3 regions of the Glutamicibacter endophyticus genome follow, and region 3 is predicted to be linked to each of the others. Evidence: riboswitches for the same ligand, from Rfam matches in the RefSeq annotation. Region 3 holds a riboswitch; each other region holds the start of a gene.
What was found. A riboswitch is a leader RNA that binds a small molecule or an ion and turns the genes downstream of it on or off. The one in region 3 is predicted to bind thiamine pyrophosphate.
Positions count from the first base shown of each region.

Region 1: it holds a riboswitch for thiamine pyrophosphate, as region 3 does, so the genes downstream of both, thiM (hydroxyethylthiazole kinase) here and ACJD00_RS14505 (3-oxoacyl-ACP reductase) in region 3, are expected to answer to the same signal.
Region 2: it holds a riboswitch for thiamine pyrophosphate, as region 3 does, so the genes downstream of both, ACJD00_RS12520 (ECF transporter S component) here and ACJD00_RS14505 (3-oxoacyl-ACP reductase) in region 3, are expected to answer to the same signal.

Region 1 is NZ_CP174200.1:54,394-62,141, reverse strand. Features, by position in the region: gene ACJD00_RS00315 (amino acid permease) at 1-1,357, opposite strand, end outside; gene ACJD00_RS00310 (aldehyde dehydrogenase family protein) at 1,427-2,860, opposite strand; gene ACJD00_RS00305 (hypothetical protein) at 2,956-4,557, shown strand; gene ACJD00_RS00300 (GntR family transcriptional regulator) at 4,554-4,916, shown strand; TPP riboswitch at 4,952-5,046, shown strand; gene thiM (hydroxyethylthiazole kinase) at 5,036-5,821, shown strand; gene thiE (thiamine phosphate synthase) at 5,833-6,474, shown strand; gene thiD (bifunctional hydroxymethylpyrimidine kinase/phosphomethylpyrimidine kinase) at 6,471-7,748, shown strand, end outside.
Region 2 is NZ_CP174200.1:2,683,255-2,691,002, reverse strand. Features, by position in the region: gene ACJD00_RS12545 (Na+/H+ antiporter subunit D) at 1-353, shown strand, start outside; gene ACJD00_RS12540 (Na+/H+ antiporter subunit E) at 370-993, shown strand; gene ACJD00_RS12535 (monovalent cation/H+ antiporter complex subunit F) at 990-1,259, shown strand; gene mnhG (monovalent cation/H(+) antiporter subunit G) at 1,259-1,645, shown strand; gene ACJD00_RS12525 (DUF4235 domain-containing protein) at 1,668-1,919, opposite strand; TPP riboswitch at 1,996-2,118, shown strand; gene ACJD00_RS12520 (ECF transporter S component) at 2,197-2,820, shown strand; gene ACJD00_RS12515 (ATP-binding cassette domain-containing protein) at 2,817-5,150, shown strand; gene ACJD00_RS12510 (type 1 glutamine amidotransferase domain-containing protein) at 5,235-5,936, opposite strand; gene ACJD00_RS12505 (TetR/AcrR family transcriptional regulator) at 6,169-6,756, opposite strand; gene ACJD00_RS12500 (NAD-dependent epimerase/dehydratase family protein) at 6,984-7,748, shown strand, end outside.
Region 3 is NZ_CP174200.1:3,106,541-3,114,288, forward strand. Features, by position in the region: gene ACJD00_RS14495 (pyridoxal phosphate-dependent aminotransferase) at 1-480, opposite strand, end outside; gene ACJD00_RS14500 (LLM class flavin-dependent oxidoreductase) at 490-1,797, opposite strand; gene ACJD00_RS14505 (3-oxoacyl-ACP reductase) at 1,794-2,588, opposite strand; TPP riboswitch at 2,634-2,728, opposite strand; gene rlmN (23S rRNA (adenine(2503)-C(2))-methyltransferase RlmN) at 3,036-4,334, opposite strand; gene ACJD00_RS14515 (HAD family hydrolase) at 4,401-5,099, opposite strand; gene ACJD00_RS14520 (helix-turn-helix domain-containing protein) at 5,302-5,583, shown strand; gene ACJD00_RS14525 (hypothetical protein) at 5,580-6,662, opposite strand; gene ACJD00_RS14530 (TSUP family transporter) at 6,700-7,434, opposite strand; gene ACJD00_RS14535 (APC family permease) at 7,550-7,748, opposite strand, start outside.

The DNA of each region.
Region 1 (7,748 bases), 460 kb from region 3:
GCAAGCCGATGTAGCTGGAGACCACCTCCAGAACGTGTCCGGAGACCACCGCCTCGTAGTTCTGCCCGGCGATCACCACGATCAAGATGGCAAATGCAAGGATCGGGCCAAAGGGGAAGAACGGGGCCTTGTACGGCAGGTCTTTCAGGGGCTGGCCACTGGCGATGTAGGACTTCCGGAAACGGTAGTGGCACACCGCGATGCCCACCCATGCAATGAATCCGGAAAGCCCGGACACGTTCAGCAGCCAGGTGTAGGCCGCGCCCTGCCCCACCACGGCGGTGAGGAAGCCGAAGAGCCCTACCGATGCGGTGAGCAGCATGGCCGGAATCGGCACACCACGACGGTTGACGCGACCGAAGATTTTCGGCGCCTTGCCGTCGCGGGCCATCGAGTACAACATACGCGTCGAGGCATAAAGCCCGGAGTTTCCGGCCGACAGAATGGCCGAGAGGATCACCGCATTCATCAGTGCGGCGGCGAAGGCGATGCCCGCGCGCTCAAAGACCAGGGTGAAGGGCGACGAGGCAATATCGGCCTCACCCGAGGAGAGTAGCGAGGGATCCGTGTAGCTGATGAGCGTGCCGATGATGAAGATGGCGCCGATGTAGAAGAGCATAATGCGCCAGAACACGGCCTTAATGGCGCGCGGCACATCGCGCCGCGGGTTCTCTGCCTCACCCGCGGCAATACCGATCAGCTCGGTGCCCTGGAAGGAGAAGCCGGCAATCATGAACACCGAAACGATCGACAGCCAGCCGCCGACGAAGGGCCCATCGCCCTCGCTCCAGTGACTGAAGCCCGGCGATTGGCCACCGAGGATTCCGACGATCATCAACACACCGCAGATCAGGAAGACCACCACGGTGGTGACCTTGATCGCCGCAAGCCAGAACTCACCCTCACCGAAGGCCTTGGACGAGAGCGCATTCAAACCCGTCAGGAGCACAAGGAAGACTCCCGCCCAGATCCAGCCGGGTACGTCGGGCAACCAGTACGACATCACGATTCCGGCGGCTACGAGTTCCGCGGCCACCGTAATCGCCCAGTTGAACCAGTAGTTCCACCCGATGGCAAAGCCAAAGGACGGGTTGACGAACACCGACGCGTAGGTTTGGAAGGAGCCAGCCACGGGCAGGCGGGCGCTCATCTCTCCCAGCGACTGCATCAAAAGCAGCACCATCAGGCCAATCAGCGCATAGGCGGTCAACGCTCCGGCCGGCCCAGCCTGCGCAATGGTTCCGCCCGATGCCACAAATAGCCCGGTACCGATCGCACCGCCGATGGCGATCATCTGCATATGACGTGCTTTGAGTCCGCGATGCAGGCCGTCCTGTTGCGGCGCCGACTGGCTCATTAAGTTCCTCCTAGGTTTTTGACCTCTGCAAGCTAACCACTCGAGTCGGCCCGAAGGATATGAGGCGCACTACAACAAGCGATCAATAATCTTTCGCTTAGCCCATGAATATGGAGGATATATTGTGCTGAAGGTGTCGATGACCGTGGTCTTGCTCAGTTCTGGCCGCATCTGCGAAAGCCTCTCGAATCCATGCCGACCGTGATACGAGCCCATCCCGCTGGCACCGACCCCACCGAAGGGCAGTGCCGGAATGATCGTTTGCGCCATGGGCGCGTTATGAACAATCGCACCTGCGCGCACCCGATCCGAGAAGATTGACTGCAGCCGTGGATTCTCACTCATTAGGTAGGCCGCCAGCGGGGTGGGCCGAGCGGCAATGAAATCCAAGGCTTCTTCGAAGGAGGATAGTTCGATCACGGGCAAGATCGGCCCGAATATCTCCTCGCGCATCAGCTCGCTGTCTAGCTCGACGTTCCGCAAGATCGTCGGGGCAATGCGTAGCGTTGCCTCATCGAAGGTGCCACCGTGGGCCACGGTGCCCATCGACAATAGTCCTCGCAGGCGCTGGAAATGACGATCGCTCACAATACGCCCGAGATCCGGGTGTGCGAGCGGCTCCTTGCCGTAGAAGGAGGTGATCGCCTTGCCCAAGCGATCCACCAACGCGTCGGTATCCCCGATGGACAGGACATAATCCGGGGCCACGCAGGTCTGTCCGGCATTCATGAACTTCGCGTAGGCGATGCGCTTGGCCGTGGGCAGCAGGTGGTTATCCACTACGGTCGGGCACTTACCACCGAGCTCAAGGGTGGTGGGCGTGAGATGTTGTGCCGCGGCGGCGGCCACGATACGTGCAACCTTCTCGCCGCCGGTAAAGAAAATATGATCCCAGCGCGCGCTCAGTAGTTCGCTGGCCGTATCACTGCCACCCTCGCACACGGCGTAGACCCGCGGATCGAGGTAGAGCGGCAAGAATTTGGCCAGTGCCCCGCTCGTGGCGGGGGCGACCTCCGAAGGTTTGATCAGCGCCGCATTGCCGGCGGCGATAGCAGCTACCAACGGCGCCAACACCAACTGCAAGGGGTAGTTCCACGGCCCGATGATGAGCACGACCCCAAGGGGCCGCGGTTCCACCTTGGCCATGGCTGGCTGCAGCGGCAACGGAACCTTGACGGTGCTTGAGTCCATCCACTCGGAAAGATGCCGCTGCGCGTAGTCAATCTCGGATTTGACCACATCAATCTCGGTGAACTTCGCTTCGGTGACGCTTTTGCCAAGGTCTTGCTCGAGGGCGCTGAGGAAATCAACCTCGCGCTCCTGAAGCATCTTTTCCAAGCCGCGCAGTTGTTGTGCACGGAAGCGTCGCGGGTGGGTGATCCGAGCGTCCGAGGCTTGGCGCAAACTCGCGATGACCTGCTGGATGCGCGCCGGATGTTCATCGACCGGCGGGGCGTGATCGCCCACCGGTTCGGGAAGCGGAGTAGAGGTAAACAAGCCCATAAACATGAGAGTACGGCACCGGACGGGCTTCGCGCGGACGGCAACCTGTCTTTTGTATCAAACTGTTGATACATTAATTGGGGAAAGGTGGATCCATGACTAATCCCTTGAGCGCTCAGTTGGGTAGCTTTGCCGTTGCCGCATTGATTTTCTATGTGATTCTGCGCGGCTTAGCGACGGGAAGGAACACAGATCGTCTGGAGCTAGCCAGACGGCACGCCTTCTGGTGCGCAACGATCGGCTTCTTTGCCAGCACTTCAGCGAATTCGCTTGACGCGCTGCAAAGCATCCAACTGCATGAATCTCAGCCACTGGGTATACCCGAGGCCGTGGGAGTTGCCACCACCCCCGCACTGTGGGTGGCTTTTCTTTACTTCGCCGGGCAATTCACCTGGCCCCGCAAGCTTGCTCCGCAACGCACCGCTTCCCTCGAACCACGCACGCTCTCGGGTTTGATCCCCAAAACCCTGGTTGCGGTGATGCTCAGCGTCTTTGCCGCCGGCCTCGTCGCCCTGCACAGCGTGCGTGATGTCCCGGGCCTAGCGCCCCGACCCGAAATCACCGAGGGCGATGGAGAAAACTACTCCATCACCCACTCGGCCCAGCCCGGCCTACGCGATTCCGCGGAGCTGCTGCCCTACCTGCTATTGAGTCTCGTGGCGCTTCTGGTGGTTGCACTGATCGCCACACTGGTCATCTTGCGCCGCAAGCCACTGGAGGGAATCACCGAACACGATAATCGGCTGCTGCGCATCACCTGGCTCAACCGGCTGTATCGCACCGTGACCGTGCTTCTGGCCACGACCGCCGCTCAGGCCTTGCACTACAAGGCGCGGTGGCTCTACGACCGGTCTACAGAGTTCCTCGACGGGCTCGGCGGCGGAATCGACTATATGGATCGGCTCGAGAGCGTTGCCGGCCGCTGGGACGAAACGGCGAACTACGCCGTCCTGGCCATCTCCTTCGGCATGTTGCTCTGGCGCCCACCAACGAACTTCGAGGCGCGCCGCCGCCAGGCAATCTCCCCCTTCGGACGGCTGCGTGAACAACTATTCGCGGTGCAGTACATGAGCGCTACGCTGGCTCTACTGGTAGCCGCCGCCTTCTGGCAGATGTTGCCGAGCACCGGACCTGCAAGCATGCCCACGGCTGAACGCACCACGGCTATTTTGCTCCTCATCACGGCAGTAGCCTTCTTGTATCTACTGATCAACGCCGCGTACCTGCTCTACATGATCATTCGGACGCGAACTCTGGGGCATCTGGCCAGGCCATCGGCCCCCTTGCCCCGATGGACCTATATCAGCGCCGGAATTGCTGTGGCAGTAACCCTCTACTTCCTGCTAAATCCCCCGCTAGATATGTTGTGGGGCTTTGTCACCCCTACCTGGTGGATCCCGCTCGTCTTAGTTAGCGCGCTTGTCGCGGCATATGCGGGTTTCTGTGCGCTCATCCGTGCAACAAAGATCCCCTGGAACGTCACCGCGCAGCAAGAAATCTGGTACCGGCAGGTTCTGGAATTCCGCTCGCTCCGCGTGGTGACCGGGGCCATCGTGTCCATGTTGCTACTGGGGTATCAACTGTTGAACGATTTCGGATTAGTCGGCGTGGTGATCTGCTTTGCACCCGCCGTGCTGGCCTTGCAGCGCCCGGCAACCCCCAAGATGCAGAGATCCAGCTCTGTAGGGATTCGATGAGCGCCAAGATTACCGTGGACCTGGATGCTGCGTTACCTCCCTACGAGCAGATCCGTAGCCAGGTCGCCACCTTCATCGCCTTAGGCGAGCTACCCGAGGGGAGCAGACTCCCCACGGTTCGCGCGCTGGCCACCGATCTAGGCGTGGCAACCGGCACCGTCGCGCGCGCCTATAAGGAACTCGAGGCTCAAGGCCTGGTGCAGTCACGGCGACGGGCCGGCACGGTGGTGGCCGCCGGTCACGCTAAACCGCATATGGAGCGGGATATCCTGCAGGCCGTGGATGACCTACTTGCCTTGGCACGAGCCCAAGGCGTCGATGAGACCACACTGATCGCGCTTATTCGGCGCCGGTCATGAATTTGTGATCTGCCGCGAGGTTACGTACGCTCGCATCGAGTGACACGGGGTGTCGGCGCCGCCGACTGAGATGAGACCCGTTGAACCTGAACTAGGTCAAACTAGCGGAGGGATGTCGCATGAGACTATCTGTCGTTGCCGAACGCATGCGCGCGCAACAACCCTTGGTGTTCTGTCTAACCAACGTGGTGGTCAGCAACTTCACGGCAAATGTATTGCTGGCCGCTGGCGCGGCCCCCGCGATGACCAATCTGCCCGGGGAAGCCCGCGAATTTGCCAAGGTGGCCTCCGCGGTGTTGGTCAACCTCGGCACCCCGACCACCGAACAAATGCGCGCCATGGAGCAGGCGGTTGCCGGGGCCAACGAGGCAAACACCCCATGGATTCTTGATCCGGTGGCCGTCGGTGCCCTTGGCGAGCGCACCGATTTTGCCCGCAGCCTGCTGCCAGCTCGGCCCACCCTGATCCGCGGCAATGCCTCGGAGATCCTCGCACTGGCCGGCTTTGAATCCGCCGGCCGCGGCGTTGATTCCACCGACAGCGTCACGGCCGCAATGGATGCCGGGACCGACCTAGCGCGCCGCTACGGCAGCGTCGTTGCCATATCCGGTCCGGCCGATGCCATCATCGAGGCCCACCGCATCACCCTCGTTCATACCGATGGTTTGGCGCTGACCAAGGTTACCGGCGGCGGGTGTGCCCTCGGAGCCTTCACGGCCGCCATGGTCGCCGCCAGCGACGAGGTCTTTGAAGCGGCCGTGTCCGCCCACGCTTGGTATGGACTAGCCGCCGAACGTGCGTGGTCGCGTTCCCGCGGACCTGGAAGCTTTGCAGTGAATTTTCTAGATGAGCTGGGCGAGGTAACGCCCAGTGACATCGACTTCGTACGACATGAGAAGCATTAGAGGACTGTTGAATGCGTGAACTTGGCCCCTACTTAGTGGCAAATACGGCAAGCTGCACCCCGCATAGCACCCTTGAAGTGATCGCGCAGGCGGTCGCCGGTGGCATTCAGTGGGTGCAATTGCGCGCGAAAGAGGAAACCGCGCGGGAATTCTATGAGCTGGCCATCGCGGCCGCCGAACTGACCGAGGGCAAAGCCGAACTGCTGATCAACGACCGGATCGACGTCTATTTGGCCGCCCGTGCGGCGGGTGCCGCGGTCACCGGTATCCACATCGGGCAGAAGGATCTTCCGGTTCGGGTGGCCCGCACGCTGATTGGCGAAGGCATTATCGGGCTCAGCGCCTCCTCCGACGATCAGCTGGCCCAAGCCGCGCGTGATGCGCAGGCCATCGACTATCTGGGCGTCGGAGCCATCCGAGCCACACCAACCAAAAAAGACCACCCAACACCTATTGGGATCGATGGCTTCCTGCGTGCTGCCGGTCGGGTAGATCTTCCCTGCGTCGCCATCGGCGCCCTGACCGCGCAGGACGCCAGCGCCCTGCGTCAAGGCGGAGCCGCCGGCATGGCCGTGGTTCGCGCAATCTGCGCCGCACAAAGCCCCGAAACCGCAACCCGTGAACTGATCGACGCTTGGGAGTCCGCCCGATGAGCCTGAATATTCTCTCTATTGCCGGATCCGACCCCTCGGGCGGCGCCGGGATCCAAGCCGACCTGAAAACCATCGCCGCCTGCGGCGGCTACGGCATGAGCGTCATTACCGCACTGACCGCCCAGAACACCCAAGGTGTACGGTCTGTCCATGCCATCGAGCCAGAGTTCGTCGGTGAGCAGCTCCGTGCGGTCAGCGAGGACGTGCGGATCGATGCGGTGAAAATCGGGATGCTCTCCAATGCCGCAGTCATCGCGCAGGTTGCCGACTGGCTGGCTCACATCGAGGTGCCGGTGGTGCTCGACCCGGTTATGATCGCCACCAGCGGAGACTCGCTACTCGACGCGGACGCCACGGCGGCATTGCAACAATTGCTTCCCCGCGCCACGGTGCTGACCCCGAATATCGACGAGCTGGCCGCTCTCAGCGGCCAACCCGTCCCAGAGCGGTGGGAAGAAGTTATTGAGCTTGCGCGGCAGCTGGCCGATCGCCACGATGTGCTCGTCGTGGCCAAGGGTGGCCATCTGAACTCCAGTAGCTGCCCGGATGCCCTTGTAGGGGCCTATGGCGTTCTCGCCGAATATTCTTCTCCGCGCATAGATACAACTCACACGCATGGAACCGGGTGTACACTTTCCTCCGCGCTGGCCACCTACTACGCCGCGACATCCGACTGGTCGCAGGCGTTGGAGATGGCCAAAAGCTACCTCGCCGAAGCCATCTCAGGGGCGGCGAGCCTGCAGGTCGGCTCCGGGCACGGCCCGGTGGATCACCTCGGCGCGCTGCACCGCGCCGCCGGTTCGCAGCCGGGCGATCCGATGCTCGAATGGTGGGAGCGTATCGCGGATATTCGGGCGCAGATTGACGACCTTGAGTTCATCCGCCAGCTCGCCAATGGCACGTTACCGCGCGCGGACTTCGACTACTACATCAACCAAGATGCCCTCTACCTGCGCACCTACGCCAAGGTACTGGCCCGCGCCAGTGAGATCTCCAGCGACATCGAGGCCCAACGCTTCTGGGCCATCGGTTGCACGGGCATCCTCGACGGGGAAATGGAACTGCACCGCGGCTTCCTGCCGCACTTCAGCGATACCCCGTCGGAAACCACGCTGAACTACGTCAACCACCTCAGCAGCTGCACCGCCAACTATTCCGAGCTGATCGCCGCAATCCTTCCCTGCTACTGGATCTACCAGGACGTGGGCCAATGTCTAGCGGCCGCCAGTCATCCAGAGCACCCCTATGCGGCGTGGCTGGCCGAGTACTCCTCC
Region 2 (7,748 bases), 420 kb from region 3:
TGCTCACCAGCCTGCTGACCCTACTGGCCATTATTCGCGTGTGGGCCCGTGTGTTCTGGCGACGTGCCGCCGATGCCGAGGAGCCCACCGAGTCACTGGTGGCCGAAGCCAAGGAGATCAGCGACCTGACCTTCCAGGGTGGCGCCGAGCGCCCACAGTTGGGCTCGACCAAGGCGCGGGAAGTCGAAGCCAACGCCCTGCCGTGGGGAATGCGTTGGGCAACTGCCTCACTGGTGGTCGCGGGATTGGCCCTGACGGTTTTCGCCTCACAGGTTTTCGCATTCTGCCAGCGCGTCGCCGCAGAACTGCTGGCACGTGAACCGTACATCACCTCGATCTTGACCGGGCAGTAGGAAGGGAGTGGGAACCATGGAGACTCCGAATAGCAAAGATCAACGCATCGATGATGCGCTCGATCCCGTTGGCATACGTCACCGTGCCACCCTGCGCGAAGAATGGCCGCTACTGATCCTGCTGGTGTTGGTGTGGGGTGCTCTCTGGCGAGATTTTTCGCCGGGGAATCTGCTCTTCGGTGCGCTTATCGCGGTGCTGATCACCACGCTCTTCCCCTTGCCCCCGGTGGTGCTGCCGGGACGCTTGAACCTTTGGTACTGCCTCAAACTGTTCGTGTGGTTCATTGGTGAAGTGGTAGCCGCCAGCGTCCATGTTGCGTACCTGGCCCTGTTCAAGGGGCGGGCGACTCGTAGCTCGTTGATCGCGGTACCGCTGCGCACCGAGTCGGATCTGATCGTGATGACCGTGGGGCATGTGCTCACCCTGATCCCCGGGTCCTTCGTCGTTGACGTGGACCGACGCAGCTCCACGTTGTATCTGCACTACGCGGATACCGAGGATGAGCAGGCCGTGGAGCGGGCGCGAACCCAGATTCGCGATATCGAACGCCGATTGATCATGGCCATAGGCAGTAAGAGCGAGTACGAGGCAATCAAAGCCGAGTGCGGACCGAAGTTTTCGGCGAGGAAGGCACAATGATGACCGAGATAGTGATGTGGGTATGCGGCTCGGTGTTATCGGTCGCCTTGATCCTATGCGTCATTCGCGTGGCGAAAGGCCCCTCGATCCTCGACCGAGTGTTGGCCTTGGACGTGATGCTTTTGATCGTTTCGGCCGCGGTCTGCCTGGAAATGTATTACAACCGGCACCTGGATAACGTGCTTTTCGTCGTGGTCGCGTGCACGGTGGGCTTCATCGGTTCGGTGACCGTCTCACGCTATGTAACCGATCAGAGGAACGCCTGATGGACGCCTTTCTGGATGTGCTCGCTGCCGTCTTCCTAATCATTGGTTGTCTGCTGTCTTTGGTGGCTGGTATCGGTTTAATGACCTTCCCCGACTTGCTCACCCGCTTGCATGCCGCGACCAAACCACAGGTACTGGGGTTTCTGCTGATCTTCATTGCCCTGGCCATCCACCTACGCTCCTGGGCCGTGGTGCCCGTGCTGGCCTTGGCCTGGGGGATGCAGTTGCTGACCGCACCGGTCTCCGCCCATATGATCGGCCGCTCGGGCTACCGCACGAAGCACGTGAGTCACAAGTCGATCTATAGTGATGAGCTCGCCGCAGCGATCCGCGCGGTTGAAGCCGAACAGCGGCATGACCAAGGCCCGCCACCGGAACAGCAGTGACGGGCCTTAGGCTACGTAAAAACTACTTCTTCGTGAGCTTCGACAGCGCCTTATTTGCGCCGCGGTCGGCGATCACCTGAATGACTGCGGCCACCGCTGCGGAGAATACGGCAAAGGAGATTGCCTGACGCATCGTGGCCTCGGCCTGCGCATCCTTTCCGCGTGGGGCATCGTTGCCGGTGAAACCCTTCCAGGTGCGATCCACCAGCTTCGTGGCCAGTGCACCGGCACCGAGTGAAACCAACATGGTGACGATTTTAGAAACGGCGTTCATCGTGCTCCCTCTTGTTCATATCCGGTCCTCTGCTTACCCGTCTCCAGCTTACCTGCGCTAAGCTTGGGGCGCAGAACCATTCCGACAGGGGAGCGCCATGTCCTTTAACAAGGACCAAAGGCGCTGAGAGTGCGATAGATCGCAGACCCTCGAACCTGCTCCGGCTAATACCGGCGAAGGAAGTCGAGCATCTCGGATGCGGAAACCCGTTTCGGCCCATTTAATAGGACGCGCGGTTTGCGTACATCCCCCCTCCTTATCTCAGGAGGAGACCATCATGAGTACTTCAGCAATTAAGCCCCGTGCCAGTTGGCGCGTGGTAGATATCGTCATCGCCTCGGCCATCGCAGTGGCTTCCGGTGTGGTTTTTTGGGCGTGGAACGCGAGCTACGGCTTTGTATCCCTAGGCTTCGTCGCCTTCCCGCCAGCCGCCGCCTTCGTTTCGGGCATGTGGCTTTTCCCGGCAGCCCTGGGCGCCTTGATTATCCGCAAGCCCGGTGCCGCTTTGTACTGTGAAATGCTGGCCGCAATCATCTCGGCCTTGCTGGGTTCCCAATGGGGACTGACCGTCCTGCTCTCCGGGCTCGTACAGGGTCTGGGCGCCGAAGTAGTCTTCGCGGCCGTGCGCTACCGGAAATTCACCCTGCCCGTGGCACTTATTGCCGGGTTGATGTCCGGATTCTTTGGAGGGTTCACCGAGGCCTACGTACTGGCCTACTACGAGGCCTACACCCCGTTCATGAAGTTCTTCCACGTACTGGCCATGTCGATCTCCGGCATGATCATCGCTGGACTATTGCCATGGCTGGCCACTCGTGGCTTGGCCCGCACCGGTGCGTTGGGTGCGCTGGCTAGTCGTCGAGCGCACCTGGAAGGGGCCTGGCGGGGACAGAGTCGATGAGTGCCGGGCTGGGGGAACAGCGTCCTGCGACGGTGCGCACCCAAGCCTTGGCCGTCTCTGCCGAGAACTTCGGGTGGCGTCATGCCGAACGTGAGCAGCCCGCACTTCAAGGCCTCAACCTTAGTATTCCCGCAGGGCAGAAGGTGCTGCTGCTCGGGCCCTCGGGGGCCGGAAAGTCCACGCTGCTCTATGCCCTGGCCGGCATCCTCGAAGTCGATGAACTGAGCGAAGCCACTGGGTCCTTGCGGGTGGGAGGCCAGGATGTCTTTACCGCCAAGCAACCGGTCGGGCTCATGCAACAGGACCCGGAAACGCAGATTGTGCAATCACGGGTTGTCGACGATGTTGCGTTCGGCGCCGAAAATCTTGGCATGGACCCGGAACTCATTCGCGAACGGATCACCCCGGCGCTGCAGGCCGTGGGCTTGGGCGCCCTCGACGGGGAGCACCGCACCGCCCATCTCTCCGGTGGACAAAAACAGCGCCTAGCGCTCGCCGGGATCTTGGCCATGGAGCCGGGGTTGATGCTGCTGGACGAACCCACGGCCAATATCGACCCCGAGGGTGTGCCCGCCCTACGCGATGCGGTACTTTCGGCCGCCGAGAGTACCGGCGCTACGTTGATCGTGGTGGAGCATCGGCTCGAGGCTTGGGCCGATGCGGTAGACCGCGTGGTGGTGCTGGCCCCCGGAGGCGGCGTTGCCCACGATGTTGACCCGCAGGCACTGTTCAGCGACCGGCAGTTGCGCGCCGAGCTGAGCGCTGCCGGCCTCTGGGTGCCGGGCATCGTCCCGGAGACCACCGTGTTTGCCGGCACCCCGGGGGTGGAGCTATTGCATGCGCAAGATCTCGTTGCCGCGCGCTCGGCGCAGGCACCGAAGACCGCCGCAGTGGATCTGCAGATTCGGGCCGGAGCTGCCTACTGTATTCGAGGAGCCAACGGAGCCGGGAAATCCACCCTGGCGCTGACCCTCGGAGGGCTGCTCGAGCCTTCCAGCGGCACCTTGCGAGCCAGCGAGGACCTTGCCGGGGAACTTTCCGAGCAACCCTTTAGCTGGAAGGCCGGAAAGCTCATTGCGCGCATTGGAACGGTGTTCCAAGAGCCCGAGCACCAGTTCGTCACGCAGAGCGTGCGTGAAGAGCTGGAGTTTGCCCCGCGCCGGGCCCACGCCGCCGATCCCGCGGCGCCGGCCTTCGACGAAGAGCGGATCGCCGCCCGAGTTGATCAGTTGCTGCGCCGCTTGCGCCTCGAAGACCTCGCGGAGGCGAATCCCTTCACCCTCTCCGGTGGGGAGAAACGTCGGCTGTCGGTTGCCACCGTGCTGGCCGCCGACCCGCAGGTGCTGATCCTCGATGAGCCCACCTTTGGACAGGACGCCAATACTTGGCGAGAACTGGTGCAGCTACTCATCGAGGCTCTCGAAGCCGGCACCGCGGTCATTGCGGTAACCCACGATGAGCAGTTCTCCGCGGCCCTAGCCTCCCAAGAATTGCAGTTGCCGGCGCCACGTGAAACTTCTGAGGCCACCGGACGGCCGGGCCCAATGCTCGATGCGCCGTTGGGGGAGTCATGGTTGGCCGGTATCAATCCGCTGGCGAAGCTTGCCGCGGTGGCTGCCGCCACCCTGCCGTTGGTGTCCACCATGGACTGGGTCTCTGCCTCTGTGATTATTGTGGCGACCCTGGTGGCACTCCCGCTGGCCGGACTGCGCCTGCTCTCGTTCCTGCGCCGGGCGTGGCCGCTACTGGCCGCTGGCGCGGTGGCCGGCTGGGGTGTGGCGCTGGTGGGCGAGGACGCCGGCCGAATCCTGTTGCATCTTGGGGTGTTCACGGTGACCGAGGGCTCGGTGGCCGCCGGTGCGGCGACCGGGCTGCGAGCTATCGGCTTGGCGATTCCCATGGTGCTACTCGTGGCCAGCACCAATCCGAGTGATCTCGGCGGGGCGCTATCTCAACAACTGCGAGTGCCGCACCGTTTCGTGTTGGGCGCGCTGGCAGGGATGCGCTTACTGGGCCTGCTCACCGAGGAATTCACCACGCTGGCCTTGGCCCGGCGGGCCCGAGGTGTCGGGAACTTCGGTTCGCCGCGGCAACGCCTACGAGCTCAATTGGGTCAGTGTCTGGCGCTATTGGTGCAGGCGGTACGGCGTGCCTCGCGGCTGGCGGTCACCATGGAAGCCAAGGGCTTCGGTACCGGGGAACGCACCTGGATTCGTAGCGTGCACTTTGGGCTGCGAGATCTTCTGGTGATCGTGGCCGGAGTGGTGCTCGGCGCCGGAGCCATTGCCGCGGCGTTGGGCGCTGGGACCTTCCACCTGGTGTGGAGTTAATCCAGCGATGCGCTCGGAGCAATGACAGACAACTAATGCGGCACCCGGTACCTCAAAAGGCTCGGGTGCCGCATTTTTGTGTCTTTATACGCTGGCCGGTGTTTCGAGCAGTGCGGTGACCTTCTGCGCGGTCTCCTTGGCGGAGCTGGGGTTTTGGCCGGTGACCAGCCGACCGTCGGTTACGGCGTAGGAGACGAAGGGCAGCGTCGCCTTCTCGTAGAGCGCGCCGCGCTTCTTCATTTCTTCCTCGGCGTTATACGGCACGAGCTTATCGACCCGGGCCAGCACTTCTTCTGTCCACGCGAAGCCGGTGACCTTGCGGTCGGCTACGAGCAAGGAACCATCGGAAAGCGTCGTGTTGAGCAGCCCGCAGTATCCATGGCAGACCGAGGAGACGACTTTACCTTGCTCCCACATCTCGCGGGTGATGCGCTGCAATCCCTCGCTATCCGGGAAGTCAAACATGACGGCGTGGCCCCCGGTGAAGTAGATCGCGTCATAGGCTGAGGAGTCGATCTGCTCGGGGCGCAGCGTGTTTTCTAGTAGCGCCATGCGTTGCGGATCGTGGTGCCAAGCCTTGGTGGCCTTGTCATAGCTCGGAAATTTCAACGACCGCGGTTCTAGCGGCGAGGCTCCGCCCAGCGGGCTGACGATATCCTGCGCGAAACCATGCCCGGCAAAGACTTCCCAGGCGTGAGCGAGCTCCGAGAGCCAGAGCCCGGTCGGGTGCGACTCATCGTCGTAGTGTGCAACGTTCGTGACGACGTGCAGAATGCGTTTGGTCATGAGGATCTCGTTTCGATGATCGTGGGGTGGCGTTGGTGCAGAACCGGATGATGCGGCGATGGGTGGACAGTAACTCGTTTGAGGGGCAAGTTGCTAGGTGTCTCGATAACTCGCAAGGCGGGCACAGCCAACGGTGGCACGAGGCGTCCCGAAGAAATTTGCAGTGCGTATCGGCAGACTACGAATGGATGTGAGCGCTGTCAACACCTTGCGTCCTGCACTACTCGGCTCGCTAAGGCTGGCCCAGCGCAAGGATCGCCAGTACTGCATCTCGCACCCGAGCGGCCACCTCCTCGGTCGGGGCAGGGCGATACTTCCCGTCGAGGTGGAGGAACGCCAGCCCGTGCGCTAAACCCCAGAGGGCGGTGGCCAGTTCCGCTGAGGCCTTCGCCGGCAGCATGCGCTCAAGTGCCTCGTTGAGGACCGTGTGGAGTGCCTGAGAGGCTTGGACGCGCGCGCTATCGCTTTGATCGCATTCGTTGCCGAACATGAGTCGGAAGACCGCGGGGCGACGCAAGGCAAAGTTCACATAGGCGACCCCGAGCTCGGCCAGTGCTTCAGGTGCTGCAGTCACGTTGGTGTGCGAGGCCAGTGTCTGTGCTAGCTGCTCGCGCAGGTCCTTGAATCCTTCGACGGCCACGGCGGAATCCAACGCTTCTCGATCCGTGAAATGACGGTAGGGCGCGGTGGGGGAGACTCCGGCTCGTCGCGCGACGGCGCGAAGCGAGTAAGGCTCGCCCGACTCGAGTATGTCGACCGCCGCGCTAATGAGCGCGGTACGTAGATCCCCATGGTGGTACGAACTCTTCAATGTTGACACTGCTAACCTTCCCGTCTACGCTCAAATGTGAGCACTGCAAACATACCGCATGTGCTTGGGGAAGTCATGCCGATCGTGATGGTTAGCTAGCCCGCTGGGGCAGTGGCCGCTCGGGAGCCTTGGAGTCGAGGCTCGCACACCCCTTAGCGAGCGCGAGGTGCAGTACACGCCACGCTACTTTGCATGGCGACCCAGCGATCAAGCATCCGACCGGGAGAACCCACACCATGCAGACCATCCTCGGAGCCAGTGGACAGATTGCCACCGAGCTCACCCGCGAACTACAGCGCATCCAGGCCGGCCCGCTACGACTGGTCAGCCGTAACCCGCGCAAGGTCAACGACAGCGACACCCTGCACCGCGCCGATCTATTGGATGCCGCGCAGACTCACCAAGCCGTCGCCGGCAGTGACATCGTCTATTTCACCGCCGGGCTGCCTGCAGATACCGAACGCTGGGAAGTCCAATTTCCCACGATGCTCCGCAACGCGCTCGATGCGACGCGCGCCGCCGGGGCACGGTTCGCATATTTCGATAACACCTACATGTACCCGCAGGATCATCGGATCCAGACAGAACAGACTCCCTTCGAACCGGTGGGGCGCAAGGGCCAGGTGCGTGCGCGGATGGCGCAGCTGGTGCTCGAGGAAATGCAACGCGGCGAGATTCCCGTGCTGATCGCCCGGGCTCCGGAATTCTATGGGCCGGGTCGTACCCAAGGATTTACCAACTCGCTTGTGATTGAGCGGATGAAAGCCGGAAGGCGGGCACTGGTGCCCGTGCGTGCCGATCGGCGGCGCACGCTGATCTGGACCCCGGACGCCAGTCGTGCGCTGGCGAGGCTGGGTACCACTCCAGACGCCTACGGCCAGACCTGGCATCTGCCGGTTAGCGATGTGCACCCCACCTATGGTGAGTTTGTTGAGCTTGCCGCCACCGTTTTTGGGGTCAGCGGCCGCTATACCGTGGTGCCCCGCTGGGCCCTGAACGCC
Region 3 (7,748 bases):
CTCCTCCCCGGTGGCGAGGTCCACTACCTGCAATCCGAGCGCGCTAAGAATGTTTGCGTAGGCTGGGTAGCCCGGACGTGCCAACGCGACCACGTCGCCCGGATCAAAGGCGGCGAGAAAGGCCAACTGGAAGGCTCCGGAGGAGCCGGTCGTCATCACTATATTCTCCGCAGGCAGTTGCACCGAATACTGCCGTGCGTAGTGCTCGGCCAGAGCTGCCCGGGTCTCGGGTAGACCGCGAGTGGGCGTATACCCAAAGTCGGCGCCCTCGGCGTGGAGCTTGGCCGCGGCCGCGTTCACGGCTGCAGGGGCTCCCCCGCCGGGTTCCCCCACGCACAGCGAAATAACATCAATACCCTGAGCCCGGAGTGTGGAAACTCGATCGACTATGTCCATAACCTCGAAGGGTGCCACCGCACCGCGGGCGGAGACCTTAAGGCGACTGACGGTGTGCTGCGATTGTTTCCCACTCTCTGACATATGCCGAGCTTACCGCTCATGCCCCTGAGCGAGATGCGAACGTAGCGTACTGCCCTGATACCCCATGCGAAATCTGCCACGACGCTGCAATTCTGGGACGACGAGATCGACGAAGTCGCGAAGTCCCTCAGGCAAACTCGGTGGCATCAAGTTAAAACCGTCGGCCGCGCCAGTATCCAGCCATAGTTCAATCTCATCGGCGATGCTCTGTGGTGTGCCGATCATGGTGCAGTGACCGCCACCGGCGGCTAGGAATCCCAACAGTTCTCGCACCGTGGGTCGATGCACCTCGATCAGCCGCAAAATGGTCGCATAGCGTCCTTTGGGTCCGGTGAAATCGGCCAGCGGCGGTAGTGGCGGCACCGGCTCATCCAGCTCCCAGTCACTCACATCCTGCTGTGTGAACAGTGCCAGCTGGCGCAGTCCCTGCTCTACAGGTAGTAGCTGGTCCAAGGCGCGCTTCTTGGCGCGTGCTTCGCCCATGCTGCGCCCCACGTAACAGACCAAGCCCGGCATGATCAGTGGGCCGTGTGGGTCTCGGTCGTACCGGCTCGAGCGCCGCCGCAAGTCTCTGGCGTACTCAACGCCCATCTGGTGGTCCGCGGCCACCGCATAGATACCCTCGGCGTACCGTGCTGCCATTTCACGCCCGGGCTCCGAAGCTCCGGCCTGGAAGATAACCGGTGGGCCGTGCTCGTGGGACACCGGAACGTTGAGTGGGCCGTTGACTGCAAAGTGTTCACCACGGTGTGCGATGGCGCGCGCTCCGCTGGGATCCATGAAATGCCCCTCTCGGTCCACCCGCAGGGATTCCATGGGCCAGGAGGCCCAGAGATCGGAGAGTACCCGGATAAATTCATCGGCCCGTGCGTAGCGTTGGGCATGCTCGGGAAGTGCTGACATCGAGTGGTTCTGAGCTTCACTATCAAACATGCTCGTCACCACGTTTACACCAACTCGGCCACCACTGAGTTGCTGCAGGCTGGCCAGCAGTCGCGCCGCATGGAAGGGCGTGTAGAAACTCGAGGAGACGGTACTGATCAGCCCAATACGCCGGGTATGCTGGCTCAGTGCGGTGAGAAGGGTCAACGGTTCGAAGAACCAGCTCGGCGATTCGGCAGCCCTGCGTGGGTCGAGGCTCTGCCCATCGGCAAAGAAGACCGCATCGAATAGTCCGCGTTCGGCCAGTTGGGCCAATTCGATGTGATAGTCCAGCGTGCCTAGGCGTTCAGCGGCCGAGGACCGGTGCCGCCAAGCGGCCTGATGGTGTCCGACCCCGTAACTAAAAAGATTCAGATGTAACTGTTTCAGGCTCATCCCTTAACCAGTCCACCATCGACGATGAGATTCTGTCCCGTCACGCCACGCGCCCACTCGCTGGCAAAGAAGAGCACCGCGTCGGCCAATTCCTCCGGTGTCGTAACCCGACGGGTCGGAGTACCTGCAGCAATGTAATCAAATACGTCGGCAGGGGTCGCAGCGGACGCGTCCGTGGTGCGTAGCAGACCCCCAGAAACCATATTCACGTTGATGCCCTCAGGCCCGAGATCTTCGGCAAAGGTGCGGGTCAATGAGAGCAGTGCCGCCTTGCCCGCGGTGTAGTCGTGATACGGAACCACCGGGTGCTGGAACAGGTTTGTGCCAATGTTGATAACCCGCCCGCCTCCGGCCGCGCGCATCGACGGAAGCACGGCCTGAATCGCTGCGACCGGTGCGAGCACCGACCCGGAAAATTGCCTTTGCAGGTCCGACGGACTCAGATCGGCCGCCTTCGCGCGTGCATTGCCGTTGAAGGAGAAATCAAAAAGGGCATTGTTGACCAGCGTGGTGATCGGCATCCCGAAATGCTGCTCACCTGCGGTCACGGCTTCCTTCAGTGTTTCGGGCTGGTTGAGATCGGCGTGCAGCGCCAGAGCCTGCTGCGGAAACTGCTCAGCGAGTTGCTCCGCTGCCTCTTGCGAGCGGTGGTAATTAATCAGCACACGTGCCCCGGCGCTCAAAAAGGCGTGGCTGATGGCACGGCCTAGGCCGCGGCCAGCGCCGGTGACGAGGACGAGTTGCTCACCAATGAGTGGGGTACGTGCCACGGTGGCAGGTTGGGTGCTCATTCAGGCTCCTTGCGTTAAGGAGGCGAACGGGAAGAGTGCAGCGGGCGACACCCACTAGGACAATCCCTTCGCCAGTACTAACTGGATCAGGTTCAACGGGTGTACTCTCAGCCGATGTCTCGGCACCCCGTGTCACTACCTCCACTCCTACCAGCAGGGCACGGCGAAGGACGAATGTTTCAACATGCCGTACACAGCTTCCGGAGGGCTATCAACAAATACTCCACATCATCTGTGGATAAGCGACAACTCGTTGATAACCGGCAGAATACGCGAATTTACGCGGCTAATTTAGGCCAAGGCACGCTGCGCGCATGTGATCTATGTAAAGTAATTAACAAGTTATCCACAACCCTGCTTGCTCGAGCTAGATGACATGGGTGGATAAACTTCAGGCGGCCACTTCCCTTACCGGAAGTGGCCGCCTGAAGTAGAAACTGTTGCGGGTTACGAGTCGCCGTCGGCGGCCAGCTGGCCGCAGGCTCCGTCGATTTCCTTGCCGCGGGTGTCGCGCAGGGTCGTCGGGACCCCCAGCTCGTCGAGCCGACGCACGAAGTCCCGGGTGATCTCTTCCTCGGAGCGGGTCCACACGGAGCCGGGTACCGGGTTCAACGGAATCGGGTTCACGTGCACCCAACCGCGGCCTCGAGCGTTGAGCTTCTTGGCCAACAGTTCGGCGCGCCAGGCGTGATCGTTCATGTCCTTGATCAGCGCGTACTCGATGGAGACGCGGCGACCGGTTTTCACGTAGTAGTCATAGGCGGCATCCAGTGCCTCGTCGACCTTCCAGCGCGAGTTCACCGGGATCAGCTCGTCACGCAGCTCATCGTCCGGGGCATGCAGCGACAGCGCGAAGGTCACCGGAACGTTTTCCTCGGCCAGCTTGCGGATGGCCGGAACCAGCCCCACGGTGGAGACCGTGATACCGCGGGCGCTCATCGCCAGCCCCTCGGGGGCTTCGGCAACCATGCGGTGCACGGCGTTCATCACGCGCTTGTAGTTGGCTAGCGGCTCGCCCATCCCCATGAACACGATATTGCCTACGCGCTCCTCGGGGTGCTTCTGTCCTCCCAGCCCACCTTCGGCGATCACCCGGTTGGCCTGCACGATCTGGTCCAGGATTTCCGCGGTGGACATGTTGCGGGTCAACCCGGCCTGGCCGGTGGCGCAGAACGGACAGTTCATGCCGCAACCGCACTGCGAGGAGATGCACAGGGTGATGCGGTTCGGGTAACGCATAAGCACCGATTCGACGAGCGACCCGTCGAAGAGCCGCCAGAGGAACTTGATGGTTTTACCGTCGTCCGTGGTCAGCCGCTTCACCTCGGTCAGCAGCTTCGGGAACATTGCCGAGACCAGTTCCTCGCGACCGGCCTTGGGCAGATCGCTCATGGCCTCGGGGTCGGTGGTGTAGTGCTGGAAGTAGTGCACGGAGAGCTGCTTGGCGCGGAACGCCGGAAGCCCGAGCTCCTTGAGCTTCTCCTGGCGCTCGGCCAGGGTCAGATCAGCTAGGTGCACCGGCGGCTGCGAGACCCGACGCTTGGTGGAGAACTGCAGTTCGGGGCGGCCGTCGGCGCCCATCTGCTGCTTCCACCCCTCGGCCGTGGGGATCACCTGGGCGCGCCCTTCGGCCTTGGCCCGCGATTGAGAAATACGCAGTTGCTGGGCGCGCTGGGCGGCGGCCTGCTCCTGGCGCAGGGCCTTGCGTTCGGCCGCGGACAGTGTGGTGGAGTTGCTCGAAGTCATCTCTTCCATTGTTTCATGCCTGCGTCTAAGAGCAACGGTGAAGTTGGGCACCTTCGCGCCGGTGGGCTATTGCTGGGGCGTGAGGCAACCAAGTAGCTCCGCAAGCTGGTCCATATGGCTGAAGGTGTGCTGGGCTCCGGCGGCACGCAGGGTTTCGGACGAGGCATGGACTGGACCGCCGGGGCAGAATCCGAGCACCGTGGCCCCGGCCGCAACTCCGGCCCGCACCCCCGAAACGGTGTCCTCGATAACCAGCGCCGTGGTCGGATCGATGCCGATCCCGGCGGCAGCTGCCAGATAGACGTCCGGAGCGGGTTTACTGCGGGGTTGATCCATGCCGCTGTAGAGTTGCCCGGCGAAGAGCGGCAGCAGCCCGGTCATCTCCAATTGCATGGTGGCCTTGCCCAGGTCCGCCCCGGTGGCGCAGGCGATCCGCGAATCGAACCGGTCCGCCGCTGCGCGCACGGCCGCCGCCGCCCCATCGATGGCTTGCAGCTGAGCGCGCAGTTGGGCATCGCGGCGGGTGCGGAACTCGGCCAACCAGTCCTCGGTGATCCACACGGAACTGTGCTGGAAGATCAGCTCCCGCTGATCCCGTAACGCCCGGCCGATAAAGAGCTCGATGCACTCCTGTGCGGAGATCGCCCACCCCAGTTCGTGCAGCATCGTCCGCAGCACCGCATTGGTGATCGGTTCGGAGTCCACGAGTACCCCGTCGCAGTCGAAAAGTACCCCGCGCACGCTGTTGCTAATTATCTGACTCATCCTTGCCTTTCCGTGCAGATCCCCTCCGCCAAGAGCGCTCCGAAACATCGATGTGGCGGGCGGCACATTTTTATTGATGAAATTCCCAGCTTTGGATCCTACTACTGGTCAGCTTCGCCTATTAGACTGACGGGCGGGGAAATTGGGGACCGTCATCATCGCCCGTTCGCGCTTCGGCGCGCTTCACTGACCGGAGTTATATATGTCAGGTGGAACCTCTCAGCCCGGCCGCTCGGTTACCAACCGAGTTCTCGAAATCCTTGCGGCGTTTGAACAGTCGCCCGCCCCCATCAAGGTGGCGGACATTGCGGCACATGCCGATTTACCCATTAGTTCCGCGCATCGGCTCGTCGCCGAGCTTGTCGAGTGGGGTGCGCTAGAACGGCATCCGCAGGGCGGCCTGCGCCTAGGCCAGCGCATTTTCCGTATGGTTTCTAACCAGTATCCGGAAACAAAGCAGCTGGCCGGATCGGGCGTTCGCTAGCTTTCAATTCCCTCGACCATCGCGGCGGTGGTGCGGATAAAGACGCTTAACCATCCGAAACATATGGCCACCGCGACCAGTTCAAAGCCGGTCAGGTTGTAATAGTGCCAGCGGGTCCACAGCAGATTTGCCAGCACCACCGCGATGAGCGAGGCCACCGAAAACAGGTGGAAGGCGGCCGGGAAACCGGGAAACAGCATGAGGCTGCCGGCGAAGAGCACCATCATGCCCGCCGCCGCAATGCGCACGAAGGCCGAATGCAGTGATTCGGCCGGAGCCACCGGGACCAAACCAATGAACACGACGGCGGCCGCGACCAGCAGCAGGCACCAGCGGACGAACCAGGGGCGTGGCCGAAAGACCTTCCCCCAGCGCCGAGGACGGGCCAGCACCCGCTGCCGATAGATCGCGCCCAGCCTAGCCAGGTCGCGGGTGAGGAATTCGGTGAGCGAGGCTAGCACCAGCCCGGAGACCACCAGCGTGGTGTTAAAGGTCCAGAAGGAGCCGGCCCCGGCGCGCGACGTGCCCAGCGCGGAGAACATCACCCGCCACCAACCCAGTTCCTCGGCCAGGAGCATGCTGATGCTCACCCCGGCGACCATGAATACCCCGAGCACCCCGGCGAGGCTCGCCGCGTCGGTGCGCGCGGTGGATCCCAAGGCGATATAGCAACCGATGCCGGTGGCGGCGGCCACGAAAAGCGAACCGGCCAGGGCGTCGACGTCCAGCCCGAAAAAGGCCTGCTGCGCCAGGTAGAACAGGGTGGATAGGGCCATCACGATGCCACCGCTGTGCACGAGCACCAGACCGGTCATGGTCAGTGCCTTGCGCCAGGGCGGAATATCGGCCAACCAGGGTTCGCGGACCACGAGCAACTGTCGAAATCCCCAGACGCTGGCCGCGACCACGGCGGCGCCCGCGGTCAGCGCGGAGACCGAACCGACCGATAGCCCACCGGCCAGCGGTGGGCGTCGCCCCGCAAAGACAATCAGCGCCACGATCAAACCAAGCACACTCCCGGCGGCGCCGGCCCACAATGCGTGACGCTCGATATCGAGTTTGCTGACCTGACTGCGCACTACCCCGCCCTTTTCGCCTGTTGATCCGTCTGCACCATTATGCGGCGAGTTGCGTAATTCCAGAGAATAGGAGGCTCAGCGCGCCGGCCAGGGCAATGAGGATGACCACCGCGCGGCTGAAGGCGGGATTGATCTTCGCCGCCAGCAGATTCCCAACGGTGATGCCCAACACCATGGCGATGAGGCAGGCGGTCCAGGCCGGTCCGCTGAGCCGCGGCATCCCACCCTTGGCCAGCAGCGAGGCGGTGGCCAACACCAGAAAGTAGAGCTGCACGGAGATCGCGAATTTGGCCTGTGGCCAGCGGGTGGCAACCGCATAGCCGGCGATGGCCGGGCCGGAGACGCCGGCGGTCACCGACATGAACCCGGACAGTGCCCCGGCGCCCACCGCCAGCGCTCGGCTTTGGGCAATGGGCAGGTTGCGGATCGCAAAGCTGAGCGACAGGGCCAGCAGCACCAGCGCCGCAATCATCACGTTGAGCCAACCCGAGCCCAGATGGCCGGCCACCCATGCGCCGGGAACGGTCATCACCACCGCCGGAAGTAGCAGCAGCCCGATCTTGCGGTACTCCACCTGCCGGAAGACCTGCAGGAAGATCAGCGCCGCCGAACAGGCTCCGAGGAAATTCACCAGCATAATTCCCTCGTAGGGCCCCAGCACGAGAACGAGAAAGGGCGAGGCCACCAGGGCGAAACCCATGCCGGAGATGCGTTGGAGGGAACTGCCGAGAAAGGCCGACCCGGCCAGCGCCAAGAGCGCACCGATTCCCACCCGTCGTCCACCTCCCGTACCGCATGCCTACCTCTAACCTAGCGCAACGCCCCGCCCGCCCCGGCGTCGCAAGGACGGGCGGGGCGGACGGGGCGTGCCGACTAGCTGGTGGCGGCTAGCCTTGTTCGAGGTCCTGTCGCACATAGCGGGTTTCGGGACGGGTGTCATAGAAACGCGGACGACGGTTGCGAGCGCCAATGAGGAACACCGCACCCAGGATCAGGATGCCCACTCCGACCACGAACACCAGCCCCATGCCGGCCACGTGCGTACCCGAGCCGTAGTCCGGGTCGAGCGAGTCGATCACGGTCTGT